4 regions of the Mesorhizobium sp. P3_A10 genome follow, and region 2 is predicted to be linked to each of the others. Evidence: predicted binding sites of a transcription regulator. Region 2 holds the regulator's gene; each other region holds the start of a gene.

Region 1 (4,784 bases), on a different contig from region 2:
CGCCGGGCAAGGAAGCCTGGATGGTGATGGTTCAGGTCTGCACCCATCTCGGCTGCATTCCGCTCGGCCAGGAAGGCGATTTCGGCGGCTGGTTCTGCCCGTGCCACGGCTCGCAATACGATACGGCCGGCCGCATCCGCAAAGGTCCGGCGCCGGAGAACATGGCGGTGCCGGTATTCAAGTTCATTTCCGATACCAAGATCCTTATCGGTTGAGGCAGGGGATATTTCGATGAGCGAGGGACACTCGACCTATACGCCCAAGACCGGTATCGAACGCTGGTTCGACGCCCGCATGCCGCTGCCGCGCATGGTCTATGACAGCTTCATAGCCTATCCGGTGCCGCGCAACCTCAACTATGCCTGGACCTTCGGCGGCATCCTGGCGATCATGCTGGTGGCGCAGATCCTGACCGGCATCGTGCTGGCCATGCATTACACGGCCGACACCAATCTCGCCTTCGATTCGGTCGAAAAGATTATGCGCGACGTGAATTCGGGATGGCTGTTGCGCTATCTCCATTCCAACGGCGCCTCGTTCTTCTTCGTCGCCGTCTACATCCACATCTTCCGCGGCCTCTACTACGGCTCCTACAAGGCGCCGCGCGAGTTGCTGTGGATCCTCGGCTGCATCATCTACCTCCTGATGATGGCAACGGGCTTCATGGGCTATGTGTTGCCGTGGGGCCAGATGAGCTTCTGGGGCGCCACCGTCATCACCGGCTTCTTCAGCGCCATTCCGCTGGTCGGCGACTGGATCCAGCAGCTGCTGCTCGGGGGCTTTGCCGTCGATAATCCGACGCTGAACCGCTTCTTTGCACTGCACTATCTGCTGCCGTTCATGATTGCCGGCGTCGTCGTGCTGCACGTCTGGGCGCTGCATGTGGTCGGGCAGTCGAACCCGACCGGCATCGAGGTCAAGTCGAAGACCGACACCGTCGCCTTCACCCCTTACGCGACCATCAAGGACGCGTTCGGCATGATCGTGTTCCTTTTCGTCTTTGCCTATTTCGTCTTTTACCTGCCGAACTTTCTCGGCCATCCCGACAATTACACGATCGCCAACCCGCTGAAGACGCCTGCCCACATCGTGCCGGAATGGTACTTCCTGCCTTTCTACGCGATCCTGCGCGCCATCACCTTCAACATCGGGCCGATCAATTCCAAGCTCGGCGGCGTGCTGTGCATGTTCGGCGCCATCGTCATGCTGTTCCTGGTGCCGTGGCTCGACACCTCGAAGGTGCGCTCGGCGGTTTACCGGCCCTGGTACAAGTTGTTCTTCTGGCTGTTCGTGGCCGATGCCGTCCTGCTTGGCTGGCTTGGCTCGCAGCCGGCGGAAGGCGGCGGTCTAATGACCCTCCTGATAGGTGAGTTCGTGGGCAACTACGTTGGCTACGCTCAAGCGGCGACACTGTTCTACTTCGCCTTCTTCCTGGTCGCGCTGCCGGTGCTGGGGCTGATCGAGACGCCGCGCAGGCTGCCCAATTCGATCACCGAGGCGGTGCTCGAGAAGAACAAGGGCGGCAGCGGCCATCCGACCGGCGCCACGGCCGCGCCGGAAACCAAGGGCTGAGCGGTAGAGAATCTAAGGGGATTTGGCATGAAGAAGATTCTCACCTCGCTGGCGCTGATTGGCCTTGTGGCCGCCGGCGTTGGAGCTGCAGGCACCGGGGCAATCGCCGCCGAAGAGGCACACAACGCTGCCGCGCCGACGCATTTCCCGATCGATGAGCCGAAGGAGATGGACTGGAGCTTCGCCGGTCCGTTCGGTACCTATGACAAGGCGCAGCTGCAGCGCGGCCTGAAGGTCTACAAGGAAGTCTGCTCGGCCTGCCATTCGATGAACCTGGTGGCCTTCCGGACGCTGGAAGGGCTCGGTTATTCGGAGGCGCAGGTGAAGTCCTTTGCCGCCGAATACACCATCCATGACGGCCCCAACGATGCCGGTGACATGTTCGACCGCCCGGGCAAGCCGTCCGACCATTTCACGGCGCCGTTCGCCAACGTCGAGGCCGCCGCTGCCGCCAATGGCGGCGCTGCCCCGCCCGATATGTCGCTGCTGGCCAAGGCGCGCGGCGTCGAGCGCGGCTTTCCGCGCTTCGTCTTCGACATCTTCACCCAGTACGCCCAGGGTGGTCCCGACTACATTCACTCGCTGCTGACCGGCTATGACGAGCAGCCGCCGGCCGGCATGGTGATTCCGGAGGGCACGCACTACAATCCGTACTTTATGTCTGGCGTGTCGCTGAAGATGCCGAAGCCGCTCTCCGACGGCCAGGTGACCTATGATGACGGCTCGCCGCAGACCGTCGACCAGTATTCCCGCGACGTGTCGGCTTTCCTGATGTGGGCGGCCGAGCCGCACATGGAAGACCGCAAGAAGACCGGTTTCCGCGTGCTGGTGTTCCTGCTTTTGTTCGGCGCCCTGGTCTACCTGACCAAGCGCAAGGTCTGGGAAGGCGTGGCGCACTGAGCGCTGCAAGCTTCGAAAATGCGAGGGCGCCGAAAGGCGCCCTTTTTGCATTCTGGAGCAGGTGAGAACAGTGGCCGTGTCACATGGCCGTCACCGCTTTCGGTGATGCTGAGCCGCCCTCATCAAAGGATCGCACCCATGAAAAAATATGCATCGCTGGCAGCAGGCCTTCTGCTGCTTGTCGTCGGCTCCACGGCCTATGCCGAGGACGCGGCACCGTTCGTCACCAACAAGGACATCGACCTAACGATGATCCTGCCACCGCCGCCGGCAAACGATTCCGCCCAGACGAAAGCCGAGTTGGGCGAGGTGCTGACGCTGCAGGTGACGCGCACCCCTGAAATGGAAGCCCGGGCCATCGCCGATGCCCAGGAGGACGTCTGGCGCTTCGCCGATGTCATGGGACCGAAGTTCAACAAGGAAACGCTGCCAAAGTTCAGCGCCTTCTTCGATCGGGTCGTTGCCACCGAAGGCGCGGTCGTCGACCCGGCCAAGGATGTCTGGAAGCGTCCGCGCCCGCATCAGCTGAGCGATCTGGTCAAGCCCGTGGTCAAGTTGTCGAGTTCCGGTTCCTGGCCGTCCGGCCATGCCACCGTCGGCACGATGATGGGCATCATCCTTTCCGACATGGTTCCGGAAAAGCGCGCCGAGATCATGGCGCGCGCGGCCGAATATGCCCACAACCGTGAGGTCGGCGGCATCCACTATCCGTCCGATATCGAGGTGGGCAAGATTTCCGGCAGCGTCATTGCCGCCATCCTGCTCAGCCGCCCCGATTTCAAGGCCGAGTACGAAGTGGCAAGGTCCGAGCTCCGCTCCGACCTCGGCATGTGACGACCGTCCTGCTCAAAAAGGCAGCCGGCACACGAAAAAAGGGCGCCCTAGGCGCCCTTTTTAGTGCGGCCACTGCCACGAAGCGAACCGATCCTTTGCCAGACAATTTTTTGCCAGGCGACACATCGCGGTAGCCGTCCCTGGCCTAGCCGGGTTACGATCGGCCAAATCCCTTTGACGTCCTACTGCCGAATCTGGACGACCAATCCCCGGAGAGCCGCCTGATGAAATCGTCCCTTGAAGACACGCTGCTTGCCGCGATCCGCACCATTCCCGATTATCCGAAGCCCGGTATCCTGTTTCGTGACATCACCACATTGCTCGGCAATGCGCGGGCCTTCCGCCGCGCCATCGACGAGTTGGTGCATCCCTATGCCGGCCAGAAGATCGACAAGATCGCCGGCATTGAGGCACGTGGCTTCATCCTGGGCGGCGCTGTCGCCCACCAGCTTTCGGCCGGCTTCGTGCCGATCCGCAAGAAGGGCAAGCTGCCCTACGAGACGGTGCGCGTCGCCTACAGCCTGGAATACGGGCTGGACGAAATGGAGATGCACAAGGACGGCGTCGCGCCGGGCGAGAAGGTGATCCTCGTCGACGATCTGATCGCCACCGGCGGCACGGCGGAGGCGGCGGTGAGGCTGCTCAGGCAGATCGGCGCCGACATCCTTGCCGCCTGCTTTGTCATCGACCTGCCGGACCTCGGCGGGCGTGCCAAGCTGGAGGCGCTCGGGGTGCCGGTGCGGACGCTGATTGGGTTTGAAGGGCATTAGCTCTTCTCCCTCGCCCCGTTTACGGGGAGAGGGAAGGGAGCGAAGCGAGCGGAGCAGGGTGAGGGGTAAGTGCGGCGGTCGAGGATAAGACGCTACGTTGGTGCCGCCCCTCATCCGCCTTTCGGGCACCTTCTCCCCGTGAACGGGGAGAAGGAAGAAACTCACCCTGCCTTCACCAGCACCGCGCTCTCAAACTCCAGCACCTTGTCGCCGGTCGAACCGAAGGCTTCCGCGCGCAGCGCCAGCATCCGCCAGCCGGGGCGCGAGGCAATGGGGCGATGGGAAAGTGCGGTGCGGCTGAAGGTGACGGTTTCACCGGCATAGACAGGCTTCAGCCATTTCAGGTTCTTGAAGCCGGGCGAGGGGCCGAATTCGGGCAACGGGCCGGGGCCGGTCCAGTGGATGCCTTCGGCATCCATGCGGGTTTCGAGATTGTATTTCATCCAGGTGGCTGCGGTGTGCCAGCCCGAGGCGCAGAGGCCGCCAAGGACGCTGTTCTTTGCCGCTTCCTCGTCGACATGAAAGACCTGCGGATCGTATTTGCGGGCGAACGCCTTGATCGCCTCGGGTTCGAATCTATGCGAACCGAGCGTGACGGTGACACCGATGCAGAAATAGTCGTCCAGCGTCATGCGCTGGCCTCACGGGTCAGGAACATGCAGGTGTTCTCGAATTCGAAGACGCTCTCGCCGCGCTGGTTGAACAGTT
Region 2 (4,784 bases):
GCCTCGATCGCCGTCTTCATCGCCGCTTCGTCGGTCTTCCAACGCTCTTCCTGGAAATTCGACCACGAGACGCCAATGACCTTGTCCTTCGCCTGTGCGACCGACGCCAACGTCAACGACATGGCGACACCCGCCAGCATGGCGACTGCAAATTTCTTCATGATATCCTCCCTAAATCGCGCGCAGCGCGACAAACTGGCCCGAAGGCCGGCACAAAGGCTCTATTTTTTCGAGCCTCGAAAAAATACTGATCCAACGCCGGAGCGCTGTCAACATCGATTCTGATTGATTTTGATGTGTCGCTGACTTTTTTTCGAGGCTCGCAATAAATAATGACAGTGCTGCCGGCTTCTGCCAATATTTGGCTGGTGTCACCGACTGCCTTCAATATCATGAGAGGCCGCGACGACGACCGGGAGGAAAGCAGAAAGATGTCGGTTGGTATCCGCCACGACGATTTGCGCCGCCGCAACCGGGCGATGGTGCTCTCGGCCGTGCGCCGCGCCGGCCAGCCCTCTCGGACCGAGATCGCGGCGACCACCGGCCTCAGCCATTCGACCATATCGGCGATCTCCTCGGCCCTGATCACGGAAGGCATCCTCGCCGAGAGCAAGGCCAGCGAACCGGTCTCGCTGAAACGTGGACGGCCGCAAGTCGGTCTCGGGCTCAATCCGGAAGCCGCCGCGGTGATGACCGTGGTGCTGTCGCTGAATTTCCTCTCCGTCGCCGTCATCGACTATGCCGGCCAGGTGGTTGCCGAGGAACAGCGCCGGCTGGACACGCTGACCACGCCGCGCGACGAGCTGATCGGCGAATGCACGGCAATCGTGCGGCGCCGGCTCGAGGATCCCGACCTCGACACCCACAGCGTCGCCCGCATCGCCATGGGCATCCAGGGCATCACCGATTCGCACGCCCGCGCCATGCTTTGGTCGCCGATCACGCCGCAGACCGACATCGCCTTCGCCGACATACTAGAAGGCGAATTCGGCATTCCCGCCACCATGGAAAACGACTGCAACATGATGGCGGTGGCACTGCAGTGGCGCGATCCGGTCCGCTACCGCGACGATTTCATCGCCATCTTGCTGTCGCACGGCATAGGCATGGGCCTGGTGCTGAAGGGCGAGCTGTTCACCGGCACCCATTCCTCGGGCGGCGAATTCGGCCACATGATCCATCGGCCGGGCGGCGCGCTCTGCCGCTGCGGGCGGCGTGGCTGCGTCGAGGCCTATGCCGGCAACTACGCCATCTGGCGCAACGCCAGGCAACTGGGCGAAGACGCCGAGCCGGTCGCTGATGTCAGCGACGCCGACATGCGGGCGCTCGCCACCGCGGCACGCGAGAAGGACGGGCCGGAGCGCGAGGCCTACCGCAAGGCCGGCGAAGCACTCGGTTTCGGCCTCGGCAGCCTGTTTGCACTGATCGATCCCGCACCCGTCGCCATGGTCGGCGTCAGCGCCGCCGCCTTCGACCTTATCGAACCGGCGCTGCGCGAGGCCATCGCCCAGACCGCCGGCGGCCAGCATTCGAAATCGATCTCCTTCGACACCGAGCCGAACGAATTGCCGCTGATCCGCGAAGGCTGCGCGATGCGGGCACTGAGCTTCGTCGACCAGGAGATTTTCGCGCCGGGCGGGCAGGCAAAGGCGGGCGCCATCGGGAAAGACGTGGCCTAAAATCGAAATGTCGGATCGCGACGTGGGATGGGTTGAGATTCAGGTCAGCCCGGGAACCACTCCACGGTGGCCCGAGCGAGCGCTCCTTAGCAAACTATTATCCGCATACCAGAGCTTCGTACAAACCGATAGACGAAGAGCAATGCAATGCTAGATTGCAGGCCACCATAGCCATATAAAAGAACGTGGTAGAATGTTCAATCACACGACAGCGGTATATCGGACTGGTCTACAGCAACCAGGCTTCCTCAAAAGCTAGATCAGATATCGTCCGGCACTTTTCTTGATCTCCGTGTTGCTATTGCTTGGCGGCACCGCCGCCGCCCAACACCCTGGTCCAGGCTGCCCGGTTGGCCAATTGATAGATGCCAGAGAAGCATGGGGGAAATTCACCTCCAATGATGAGGCGACGGGATTTGCCAGACGTAAGTTCCTAGCCCTTGGCGCGGAAGAGTTCACAAAATGGCTATCGTGCCAGAGCTTTGAAGTGAGCGTTAGTCCCGGCCGAGGAACGACGACGAATATTCAAGCAAGCTTTATGCCACTAAGAAAAGACGAAGGTCTTTGGGTGCCTAGTGGAGCTTACTACTGGCTATTCCCACCAGGCCGTCACTCCATAGAAGCGCATATCGAAAAGGGACGATTGATAGACATTATTGCTATCGCAGAGAGCGAATAGGGAGAAAAAACGATCCGGCGATCCGCAAGTTGTACCTCTCAGTCACTCAGATATCGGTCGCATTTTTTTCAACATCAAGCCGGACGAATGCGCTGACCACTTCAACGACACTGGATATGCTTCCGTCGAAACTGAAGGCTTTAGTCTTCGCGGATCGCGTATCCGGCACCGCGAATGGTGCGGATGACGTCAGGCATGCGGCCATTGTTGACCGCCTTGCGTAAGCGCCCGACATGCACATCCACCGTGCGCTCGTCGATGTAGATCGTCTCGCCCCAGACATTGTCGAGCAGTTGGCTGCGCGAGAACACCCGGCCGGGGTGCCGCATCATGAATTCGAGCAGCCGGAATTCGGTCGGCCCGAGCCGGATTTCGCTCTTCTTGCGATAGACCCGGTGCGATTCGCGATCGAGCACGATGTCGCCGACCTTGAGCACGCTGGACAGCACTTCCGGTTTGGCGCGGCGCAGCAGCGCCTTCACCCTCGCCATGAACTCCGGCGTCGAAAACGGCTTGACCAGATAATCGTCGGCGCCGGTCGACAGGCCGCGCACGCGGTCGCTCTCCTCGCCGCGCGCGGTCAGCATGATGATCGGCAGCCGCTCTGTTTCGGGCCGCATCCTGAGGCGCCGGCAAAGTTCGATGCCGGAAACCGCCGGCACCATCCAGTCCAGCACCAGAAGGTCGGGCACGTTTTCCTGCAAACGGATCTCGGCCTCGTCGCCGCGCGTCACCACCTCGACCTGGTAACCTTCGGATTCGAGATTGTAGCGGAGAAGCACGCCCAGCGGCTCCTCGTCCTCCACCACCATGATGCGTGGCGCGATCATCGACTGGTCACCTTTGTCGTCATGCCGCCGGCGCGGACATCGCCGTCTCGTCCTGCTTCGGCCGATTGGCGGGCAGTTGCGAGCCGGTCAAAACATAGTACGCATTTTCGGCGATGTTGGTCACGTGGTCGCCGATGCGTTCGAGGTTCTTGGCGCAGAACAACAGATGCGTGCACGCGGTGATGTTGCGCGGGTCTTCCATCATGTAGGTCAACAGCTCGCGAAACACCGAGGTGTATTTGACGTCGATGCGCTCGTCGTCGTTTCTGAGCTTGGCGAGTGCTGCCGCATCGGCGGCGGCATATTCCTCGACCACCCCTTGCACCTGGATGAGCACCAGCTGAGCCATCGCATCGATGGAATGCGACAGGTCACGCGGCGTGACGCTGAGGCCGACGGTGCCGACGCGCTTGGCGATGTTCTTGGCGAGGTCGCCGATGCGCTCAAGGTCGCCGGCCATGCGGATCGAGCCGACCACTGCGCGCAGATCGTTGGCCATCGGCTGGCGCTTGGCGATCAGCGTGATGGCGCGGTCGTCCAGCTCGCGCTGGCGCGCATCCATGATGGCGTCGTCGGAGACGACGCGCTGCGCCAATGCGTTGTCCGAAGTGAGCAGCGCCTTGGTCGAGCCGCTGACCATCGAGCCGGCGAGGTCGCCCATGTCGCGGATCAGCTTGCTGATCTGCCCCAGCTCTTCATCGAAAGATGCGACGGTATGTTCACCCATGATCCTAGTCCTCGTGCCTGAAACTTCGCTGCCGGAACCGCTCAGCCGAACCGGCCGGTGATGTAGTCCTGGGTGCGCTTGTCGTCGGGGTTTGTGAACATCTTATCGGTGGCGCCCTCCTCGACGAGGTAGCCGAGATGGAACATCGCCGTGCGCTGCGACACGCGCGCCGCCTGCTGCATAGAGTGGGTGACGATGACGATCGTGTAGTTCTGGCGCAGTTCGTCGATCAGCTCCTCGACACGAGCGGTGGCGATCGGATCGAGAGCCGAACAGGGCTCGTCCATCAGGATCACCTCGGGCGACACGGCGATAGCGCGGGCGATGCACAGACGCTGCTGCTGGCCGCCGGAAAGGCCAGTGCCGGGTTCCTGCAAGCGGTCCTTGACCTCGTTCCAGATCGCCGCCTTCTTCAGGCTCGACTCGACGATCTGATCCATGTCGGCCTTGCGCTTGGCCAGTCCGTGGATGCGCGGGCCGTAGGCGACGTTCTCGTAGATCGACTTCGGAAACGGATTGGGCTTCTGGAACACCATGCCAACGCGGGCTCTCAGTTCGACGACGTCGATGCTCTTGTCGTAGATGTCCTCTTCGTCCAGCGTGATCTTGCCGGTCACCCGTGCCGAATCGATGGTGTCGTTCATGCGGTTGAGGCAGCGCAGGAATGTGGACTTGCCGCAGCCCGAAGGGCCGATCAGCGCCGTCACCTGGTTGAGGCGCACGTCGAGATTGACGTCGAACAACGCCTGCTTCTCGCCGTAGAACGCGCCGACCTTGTCGCCGCGCATTTTGATCACTTCGTTCGACTTGGCGTTCATTTTATCGCCCACAGCGTTTTCAAGGGACTGTTCGGTCATGATGTTCATACC
Region 3 (4,784 bases), on a different contig from region 2:
GCGGCGTGGCGCGCTTCTACACTGCCGACGGCACGGCGGGCTTCGGCTTCGGGCAGAATTTTCCGGAGCTCGAATTCCTGACGGCGGGCCGATCCTGGGGCGTGCCGAACAGCTTCATCGCGCTGATCGTCATCGCCATCGTCATGTGGGTGGTGCTGCACCGCTCGGTTTTCGGCCGCTATCTCTACGCCATCGGCAAGAACGAGGAAGCAGCCAAATATTCCGGCATTAGGACGGGGCGCGTCGTCATGGCGGCTTACGTCATCTGCGGCGTGCTGACGGCGCTGTCGGCGATCTACTTCGCCATGTACACACGCTCGATCTCGCCGGCGAGCCACGGCCAGTTCTACGAGCTCTATGCCATTGCCGCGGCGGTGCTCGGCGGCTTTTCGCTGCGCGGCGGCGAAGGCTCGCTGATCGGCGTGATCCTCGGCACGGTGCTGCTGCAGGAATTGCAGAACCTGGTCAACCTGCTCGGCATCCCCTCCTCGCTCAACTTCGCGGTGATGGGCGGCGTCATCCTGATCGGCGTGCTGGTCGACCAGCAATGGGGCGTGTTCCGGGCGCGGCGGCTGATGATGGACGCCACCCGCAAGAGCGTGGCGGGCGCGGCGGCGGAGTAGCTGCTCGCAGCGGGCTAAATCATCCCCGACATATCGGAAAAGGCCATCGCCTTGCGCAGCACGTCGGCGAAACGTTCGCCGGCCGCCTCGCGCGGACCGCTGTTGTCGATCGAGGTCACGCCAGGCCCAGACAACGTCACATTGGCACTGCGCGCCAGTCGCGCCAGCACTTCGCCGCGCGATTCGCGGCCGCGCATTGCCAGCCGCTCGGCCAGCACCTCCGGCGAGGCGGTGATCTCGACGATGGCCAGATTGGCGTAGCGCTCGCGCAGCACCGGGATGATGGCGCGGGAGACATTCGCGATCGCAACACGTCCATTGGCGACGGACCAGTCGACATCGACCGGGATGCCATAGCGCAGGCCATGCGCTTCCCAAGAGACGGCGAAGGCGCCGTCGGCTTCGGCCTCGACAAAGGCGGCGTCGGCCAGCGTGTCGTGGTCTTCGCTGGTGATGTCGCTCGGCCGGGTGATGACCCGCCGCACGAATTCCAGCCGCGTCTCCTCGGTGAAGCAGGTGCGGGCGTAGCCGATCACCGTGTCCTTGCCGGCACCGCTTGGGCCGACAACAGCGACGAAGACGCCGTCGCGGATCGGAAACGTCTCGGCGGACAATTCACGCTCGATCAATGCCGACACCATCATGCGACCCGGCGTCCCTGCCGCCAGACCGTGCGGACGACCGGCACGTGGTCGTCGACACGCACGCGAACCAGATCGGCGCGCCGCCCCAGTTCGATGACGCCGCGGTCGGTGAGACCAACCGCATCGGCCGGATTCTTGGAGACCATGGCCACCGCCTGCGGCAAGGAAATGCCCTCGACCACGTCGCCGAGGAAGAAGGCGGACTGGATCAGGCTGAACGGAATGTAGTCGGACGACAGGATATCAAGCAGGCCTTCACCGGCAAGCGTGCGGGCCGAGACATTGCCCGAATGCGAGGAGCCGCGCATGACGTTGGGCGCGCCCATCAGCACGCCGAGGCCGGCGTCCTTCGAGGCCCTTGCGGCTTCCTCGGTGGTCGGGAATTCGGCGACGCGCACACCTTGCTCGATCGCCTCGTCGACATGGCCTGCCGTGGCGTCGTCATGGCTGGCCAGAACGATGCCGCGCTCATGGCAGGCGGCGGCGATCACCGCCCGGTTGGGGGCCGAATTCCGCGCCGATTCCGCCATCCGCTTGTCGCAGAACAGCTTGAAGTCGCGGTCCGTCAGCTTCAGCTTGCGCTGGTAGTAATAGGCGTAGGTCTCAAGATTGACGAACTGGCGCTGGCCGGGCGCATGGTCCATCAGCGACGCCAGCTTGACCCGTTCGTCGCCGTCGAAATGGGCGAAGGCGGCGAGGCAATCGGGCGCGGAAACCTCGCAGCGCAGATGGATGAAATGGTCGGCCCGCAGCCGGTCCTGCTGGACGCTGTCCTCGATAGCGTCGGCCAGCTTGCGGATGTCCAGGGATGTCAGGTCGGCATCTTCGTCCATGCCGACGCGCAAGGCATCGAGCACGGTGGTGATGCCGGCGGTGGCCACCTGCGCGTCGTGAGCGAGCACCGCAGCGATCGGATTCCAGCGCACCTTGGGCCGCGGCGCATAGTGGCCTTCGAGGTGGTCGGTATGGAGTTCGACCAGGCCGGGGATGATATAGTCGCCGCCCATATCCTCGCCGGTTCGCCCAGCGCCGGCCTCGATGCCGGCGATGAAACCGTCGCGCAGCACGATCGAGCCTTCGACGATCTCGTCGGCAAGGACGATGCGGGCATTGTTCAGAACGGTCTCGGCGGTCATTGCAGGCAGTCCTTGCTAGTTCAGCGTCAGGCAGTTTTTCTGGCGGCGCGGCGCCCGAGCGCGTGATGGGAAAGCACCATGAACGGGGCGCCGGGTTCGGTTTCGACAAACAGCGTCAGCGCGTCGACCGGCACCGGCTGTTGCAGCACCTGCGCAAACAGGCTGTCGATTGCTGCGCGCAAACGGGGGCTTTCCTGTGACCCGGCGCGGCCGGACAGCGTCATGTGGAAGCGAAAGGTCTCGAAGACGTAGGGGTAGCCCCACTGGCAGAGATTGCGGAACTCGGCCGGCTTCAGCGAATCGGGGCTGCGGCGTTCGATTTCCGCTTCGGTCAGCGGCGCGCGAAAACGGTCGAAGCCGAGCACGACATCGTCGGCGAAGCGGTTGAGCGCCGGCAGCGGTCCTTCTGGCACCAGCGCGAAGAAACTGTCGATCTGGCTGACGACCAGGCGGGGGATGGTCACCACCTGGGTCGCTTCGGCAAAAGCGTCAAGTGCCGCGCGAAGCGAGGCTTCCGTCTCGTTGGGGGTCAGCCGGAAGGGTGCCTTCAGCGTCGCATGAAAACCGTAGCGGCGGGCCGACGCGGTGTGGAAGGCGACTTCCGCCGCAGAAAGGTCGGCAACGGCCTCAACCGGGCGGGTGGCGGCACCGAACGGATCGCGGCCGAGCCAGTTGGCGGCGATCCGCGCCAGCGGCTCGTCCTGCCTTGGGGTGAAATAGATGGCGTAGCGCATGAGAAAAACCTCGTCAGCCCGCTGCCATAGGTGATTTCCATGACGGATTGACGAAGCTTTGAAGGGTTTTCGATGGCAAATCGACCCAGAAGGTCGTTAGCCGACGATTTTTCCTTGCTGGACCAATGGCTTCAGCCGATCAGGCCTTCATCAGCCATTCGTGCTCGGGCGCGTTGTGGAATTTCCACGTCCGCTTCGGTCCGGCCATGACGTTGAGATAGTAGAGATCATAGCCGTGGCAGGCGGCACAGGGGTGGTAGCCCTCGGGCACCAGCACGACATCGCCGTCCTCGATCGCCATCGCCTCGTCCAGCGCCCGCGCGCCATTCTTGTCGGCATCGGTGTAGACGCGCTGGAAGGCAAAACCCTGCGGCGGGTTGAGGCGGTGATAGTAGGTTTCCTCGAGGTAGGATTCGGCAGGCAGATTGTCCTGGTCGTGCTTGTGCGGCGGGTAGCTCGATGTGTGGCCGCCCGGCGTGATGACCTCGACCACCAGCAGCGAATCGGCCGGCTTGCCCTCCGGCAGGATGTTGGTGACATAGCGCGTGTTGGTACCCTTGCCGCGCACTTCCTGGCCGAGATCGTCGGGCGCGATGACACGGACAGGCAGGCCGCCGCCGAGGCCGGGCGCAGAGCAGACGGCGAGTTCGAGTTCGGTGTCTGCGGTCACCGACCAGTCGGAGCCCGCGGGCACATAAACCGACCACGGCTTGCCTTCGAAAGGCGACATGCGCTCGCCAAGCAGGCCGAGCTCCTTGCCGCCGGCGCTGGCTTTGCCCTTGCCGGTGACGAACACCAGGCAGATTTCCCGGTCGCCCGTTTGCCCGGAGGCGCTCTCGCCGGGCTTCAGCCGATGCAGGTCGAAGCCGACATAGGTCCAGCCGGCGCTTTTCGGCGTGACATGGGCGACGCGGCCATGACCCTTGTTGGCTTTGACGAGCAGTTTCGACATCTGGTCTATTCCTTCGGTTCGGCGTCGGTCGATGCCTTGTCCTCATCGACCGGCTTGTAGAGGTAGAAGAACTGCCAGACGGCGTAGCCGGCGAAACCAAGCGCGAGCACGCCCCAGAATGGCGTGCCGGTGGCAAATTCGATCACCGACCAGGCGAGGCAGACCACGACAATGGCAACGCGCCGCCACAAGGGCCGGAAGAACGGGTGCTCATAGTCTTTCATCGGGCCAATCCGGGTTTCACCAACTGGGCATCAGATAAGCTGCCCGCCGCCGGGAATCCAGCATTCATGCGTTTGGGAAACCTTGCGTTTCAACCGTGTAGCCAGCGGCGGTCATCACCCGCATCAGTTCCTTGTAACCAACCTGCGCCATCTTCAGCGGCGGATTCTTCTTCGGATCCTGCTCGGCCTCGACCACGAACCAGCCTTCATAGCCATGGTCCGCCAGCTTTTGCACGATGGCGCCAAAGTCGAGCGAGCCGTCGCCCGGCACGGTGAAAGCGCCAAGCGCGACGGCATCGAGGAAGGATTGTTTGGTGCGGTCGAGCTTGTCGATCACGCCCCTGCGCACATCCTTCACATGGACATGGCTGATGCGCTTGTGGTGGTTGTCGATGGCGCGCAGCACGTCGCCGCCGGCAAAGGCGAGGTGACCGGCGTCGAGCAGCAGCGGGATGCCTTCGCCGGAATGGC
Region 4 (4,784 bases), on a different contig from region 2:
TCGAACCCTGGCAACCGTTCGGGCTATGGAAGATGCGGTCGGAGCTCCTTGCTCACCTGCGGACTCAAACCAAGGGGCACGCGGGCTTCCGCCGCAGCGAGTGACCCGGTCGTGACCCGGGTCACTCGCCAACCCGATCCTGCATGATTCGAAAGACACAAGGGGCAGCGCCGACGCTCGAAAGTCTTACTTCTTCAAGCTCGCCCCGATCAGCAGGTCGGCATTACGCGCCACCGACTGTGCCGGGCCACCGAGCCCGAACAACTGGCCGCTGATGTAGGCGCCCTCGATCAAAAGCAGCAGCCCGTCGCCTAAAGTGTCGGCGTCCTGCGCGCCCATCGCACCCGCCATGGCGCGCAAGCGGCGACGCAATTCCTGCTTGTTGGCCTCGCTCACCACGCGAGCCGGGTGGCCGTGCTCGGGATACTCCACCGCCGCATTGGTCATGCCGCAGCCGCGATAGTCGGGTCTTTGCGTGCGTTTGCCGACGCGGGTCAAGAAAGCCTTGATCTGCGCGCGCGGGTCGCCGGGATGGGCGGCTACCGCCTCGTCGAAGCGATCCCAGAATTCGAGGTCGTATTGCCTGAGATAGGAGGCTGCCAGCTCGTCCTTGGAGGGAAAGCTGCGGTAGAGGCTGGGCTTGGTGACGCCGGCGCGTTTGACGATCTCGTCGACGCCGATTGCTCTGATGCCGCGCCGGTAGAACAGATCGTATGCCACGTCGAGGATCTTGTCAGCAGCCTTCGGCGCCGATGCGTGAGCGTCCTTGATGGGTGGTTCAATATTTTTGTCCGATGGCATCCGAAGACTCGCTTGACAGTGTTACCGATCGGTACGTATACCTTCGCCTCAACTGCAACGTACCGGTCAGTAACATGATAACTCAATCTCGTCCCTTTGGCCAGCGCTACGCTTTCGTCGTGGTCGGTGTCATCTTCCTCTGCCTGCTGATTGCGGCCGGCCTGCGCTCGGCGCCCGCCGTCATGATGTTGCCACTGGAGGAAAGTTTTGGCTGGCGGCGCGATGTGGTTTCGCTGGCCGCTGCCGTTGGCATTTTCCTCTATGGCATGACCGGGCCATTTGCCGCGGCGTTGATGGAGCGGATCGGCTTGCGCCGCACGCTGCTTGCCTCGCTGGTGGTGATGTCGGGCTCGACGGCGCTCAGCCTGCTGATGACCAAGCCGTGGCATCTGCTCATCACCTGGGGTGTGTTTTCCGGCATCGGTTCAGGCGCGGTCGCCACGGTGCTTGGCGCCACCATCGTCAATCGCTGGTTCAAGACCAATCGCGGCCTGGTGATGGGGCTGATGTCGGCCTCCAGCGCCACCGGCCTGCTGGTGTTCCTGCCGCTGCTGGCCGCGCTTGCCCAGTCGGGCGGCTGGAAGCCGGTCGCCATCGCCATTTCCGTCGCCACCGCTTGCCTACTGCCGCTGGTCTGGCTGCTGGTGCCGGAGCGTCCGGCCTCGATCGGCATGGTGCGCTACGGCGCCGAGCTCGACGACGTGCCGCCGGTGCCACCGGCATCGCAAGGCAATTTCCTCGCGCATACGCTGAACACGCTGCGCCGCGCCGCCGGCACCCGCGTCTTCTGGTATCTGTTTGCCACCTTCTTCATCTGCGGTTTCACGACCAACGGGCTGGTCGGCACGCATCTGATTTCCTTCTGCAGCGATATGGGCATCGGTGAGGTGCAGGCCGCCGGCCTGCTGTCGCTGATGGGCATATTCGACCTGATCGGCACGACGCTGTCGGGCTGGCTGACCGACCGTTTCGATCCGCGCAAGCTGCTCGGCGTCTATTACGGGATACGCGGTCTGGCACTGATCTACCTGCCCTATTCCGGCTTTTCGGCGATGAGCCTGATCATCTTCGCCGTGCTCTACGGTCTGGACTGGATCGCCACCGTGCCGCCGACTTTGCGGCTCGCCAACGAGGCGTTCGGCGATCGCAGCGGGCCGATCGTGTTCGGCTGGATCGTTGCCGGCCACCAGATCGGGGCGGCGTCCGCGGCTTTCTTCGGCGGCACCATGCGCGAGCTGCAGGGCAACTACGAACTGGCCTTCCTGATCGCCGGCATGACGGCGATCGCGGCTGCGTGTATCTCGTTGCTGATCAACACCAGCCAGCCGGCGTTTGATCCGGAACCGCAGGCGGCTTAAGGCGCGGCGGCGGAACTGCCAATCTCCCCCCCCTCGTGGGGGAGATGCCCGGCAGGGCAGAGGGGGGCGTGAAGGATCGCCAGCCTTTGGTCCTACCTACCGTTCTGCCGCAAAGGCTGCGCTCCGTGAATTGCTACGTCGGCGGGACAGCGCCCCCCTCTGGCCTGCCGGCCATCTCCCCCACGAGGGGGGAGATTGGCAGCTTGCCTGTCCGTTGTTATCAAACCTTCATCATCCCGAGATGCGCCTGAAACATTGAAGCTGGACTCTGGTGGCACCGTTCGAAGCCATCCAGGAGACAGCCATGAACAAGATTTCCCGCCGCGCTTTCGTCACCTCCGCCAGCGCCGTAGGCCTGGTCGGCGTCTCGGGGCTGGCGATGCCCTATTATTCGCGCGCCAACCAGCGGCCGGCTTTCACCCACGGCATCCAGTCCGGCGACGTCGACGCCACCAGCGGTGTGGTGTGGACGCGCACGGATCGGCCGTCGCGGGTCATGTTCGAGGTGTCGTCGACCGAAAATTTCGCCAATGCCACCCGGCTGGCGCCGCTCGATACGTCGCCGGCCAGCGATTACACGGTGAAGCGGCTGCTCACCGACCTCGCTTCCGACCAGGACATTTTCTACCGCATGGTCGCGGCCGATCTCTCTGACATCAATGCGGTGTCCGAGCCGATCGTTGGCCGCTTCCGCACAGCACCAGCCTCCAAGCGCGACATCAAGTTCGCCTGGTCGGGCGATACCGCGGGCCAGGGCTGGGGCATCGACGAGACCGGCATGAAGACCTACGCCACGATCGGCAAGCATACGCCCGACTTCTTCCTGCATTCGGGCGACACCATCTATGCCGACGGCGCCATGAAGGACGAGGTCGACCTGCCCGGCGGCGGCAAGTGGAAGAACGTCGTGCTCATCGACGGCAAGCGCAAGGTTGCCGAGACGCTGGACGAGTACCGCGACCAGTGGAAATACAACATGATGGACAAGAACGTGCTCGGTTTGAGCGCCATCTGCCCGACCTTCTACCAGTGGGACGACCATGAGGTGCTGAACAACTGGTCGGATTCAAAGGACCTGAGCGCCGACGACCGCTACAAGGAAAAATCCATCCATGTGCTGGCGGCCCGCGCGGCCCGCGCCTTCCATGAGATGACGACGATCCGCTACGAGCCGTCCGAGCCCGGCCGCGTTTACCGCAAGATCGCCTACGGGCCGCTGCTCGACGTGTTCTTCCTCGATATGCGCTCCTATCGCGGTCCCAACGGTCCGGACATGCAGGATACGATGACGCCGGAATCGCGCATGCTGGGCGAACAGCAGACGAAATGGCTGAAGCGCGAATTGGCAAACTCGAAGGCGACCTGGAAGATCATCGCCGCCGACATGCCGCTCGGCCTCGTCGTCTGGAACGACGGCGCCAAGAAGGTCGGGGCCGAGGCGGTCAGCAATGGCGACAACGGCTTGCCCAAGGGCCGCGAGCTCGAGATCGCAGATCTGCTGCGCTACATCAAGAATGCCGGCATCAGCAACACCGTCTGGTTGACGGCCGACGTGCACTACACGGCGGCGCACTACTACAGTCCCGAAAAGGCGCAGTTCCAGGATTTCAATCCATTCTGGGAATTCGTCTCGGGTCCGATCCACGCCGGCACGTTCGGTCCGAACGATTTCGACATGACCTTCGGTCCGGAACTGAAATTCATCAAGGCGCCGACCGCCGAGCAGGGCCAGAACCTGCCGCCATCAGCCGGCTTGCAGTTCTTCGGCCTCGTCGACATTTCCGGCGCCACCGAGCAGCTGACGGTGCGGCTGATGGATCGCGACGACAACGAGCTCTACAAGGTGACGCTGGATCCGGTGCGGTCGGCGTAAGAGCCGAGGCTAGTTCGGATAGCAAACCGTCGGAATGTTGGGCCAGACCGCGTTATCGCAGTTGGCGGCTTCCTGCCGCTGCTTGAAGGCGGCGCTGACCGGCCCGGTCACCATCGGGTCGACGCCATCGGGGGCGTCGGCAAAAAGCTGCTCTGCGGTCGGCGTATCGGACGCTAGCGCGGGCTGCGTCTGTTTCAGCGTCGCGGCCGACTGGGCGGCGCCAGCGGCAAGGACGACCGCGAGGGCGGTCCACACGAAGATTTGCCGGAATCTGATGACTTGATCGGTCATAGAGGTCGAACTGCCCGGGCCCCGAAAGGTTCCCGCCTTGGTTAATGAAATCATTTCACACGCGGATGTTTAAGATTTGATGAGTATTTGGTGACGAGCCGCCTCTTTCGCAATTGCGAAAAACCCTGTATGAGCCGCCCAACCGAAAGAGGCAGCGCCTTTTGGCCTGCTGCCTGCAACGCTCCCGAGACCACAACATGAAAATTCGTAACATCGCGATCATCGCGCACGTCGACCATGGAAAAACCACCCTGGTTGATCAATTGCTCCGGCAATCCGGCTCCTTCCGCGACAATCAACGCGTCGCCGAGCGCGCCATGGATTCCAACGACCTCGAAAAGGAACGCGGCATCACCATCCTGGCCAAGGCGACCTCGGTCGACTGGAAGGATACCCGCATCAACATCGTCGATACCCCCGGCCACGCCGATTTCGGCGGCGAGGTCGAGCGCATCCTGTCG

The links. Region 2 encodes PhoB, which activates phosphate uptake and scavenging genes when phosphate is short. Its sites were predicted from a motif close to TGTCATNNANCTGTCAT; they were not measured.
Region 1: AC1DXU_RS04640 (acid phosphatase) is a predicted target of PhoB. The motif match lies at 2,550-2,566, and genes of this name have one in related genera.
Region 3: AC1DXU_RS17985 (DUF1045 domain-containing protein) is a predicted target of PhoB. The motif match lies at 3,177-3,193, and genes of this name have one in related genera.
Region 4: AC1DXU_RS27805 (alkaline phosphatase D family protein) is a predicted target of PhoB. The motif match lies at 2,375-2,391, and genes of this name have one in related genera.

The regions. Positions count from the first base shown of each region.
Region 1 is NZ_JBFUFZ010000001.1:956,221-961,004, reverse strand. It holds gene petA (ubiquinol-cytochrome c reductase iron-sulfur subunit) at 1-215, shown strand, start outside; gene AC1DXU_RS04650 (cytochrome b) at 232-1,572, shown strand; gene AC1DXU_RS04645 (cytochrome c1) at 1,600-2,472, shown strand; gene AC1DXU_RS04640 (acid phosphatase) at 2,611-3,306, shown strand; gene AC1DXU_RS04635 (adenine phosphoribosyltransferase) at 3,531-4,076, shown strand; gene AC1DXU_RS04630 (MaoC family dehydratase) at 4,238-4,708, opposite strand; gene AC1DXU_RS04625 (MaoC family dehydratase) at 4,705-4,784, opposite strand, start outside.
Region 2 is NZ_JBFUFZ010000007.1:115,064-119,847, reverse strand. It holds gene xylF (D-xylose ABC transporter substrate-binding protein) at 1-161, opposite strand, end outside; gene AC1DXU_RS24345 (ROK family protein) at 432-1,679, shown strand; gene AC1DXU_RS24340 (hypothetical protein) at 1,963-2,358, shown strand; gene phoB (phosphate regulon transcriptional regulator PhoB) at 2,499-3,188, opposite strand; gene phoU (phosphate signaling complex protein PhoU) at 3,208-3,915, opposite strand; gene pstB (phosphate ABC transporter ATP-binding protein PstB) at 3,957-4,781, opposite strand.
Region 3 is NZ_JBFUFZ010000004.1:238,821-243,604, reverse strand. It holds gene AC1DXU_RS18000 (ABC transporter permease) at 1-623, shown strand, start outside; gene phnN (phosphonate metabolism protein/1,5-bisphosphokinase (PRPP-forming) PhnN) at 638-1,267, opposite strand; gene AC1DXU_RS17990 (alpha-D-ribose 1-methylphosphonate 5-triphosphate diphosphatase) at 1,264-2,403, opposite strand; gene AC1DXU_RS17985 (DUF1045 domain-containing protein) at 2,430-3,137, opposite strand; gene iolB (5-deoxy-glucuronate isomerase) at 3,277-4,089, opposite strand; gene AC1DXU_RS17975 (DUF3329 domain-containing protein) at 4,095-4,313, opposite strand; gene iolE (myo-inosose-2 dehydratase) at 4,378-4,784, opposite strand, start outside.
Region 4 is NZ_JBFUFZ010000010.1:75-4,858, forward strand. It holds gene AC1DXU_RS27795 (TetR/AcrR family transcriptional regulator) at 187-801, opposite strand; gene AC1DXU_RS27800 (MFS transporter) at 876-2,159, shown strand; gene AC1DXU_RS27805 (alkaline phosphatase D family protein) at 2,464-4,032, shown strand; gene AC1DXU_RS27810 (hypothetical protein) at 4,042-4,323, opposite strand; gene typA (translational GTPase TypA) at 4,521-4,784, shown strand, end outside.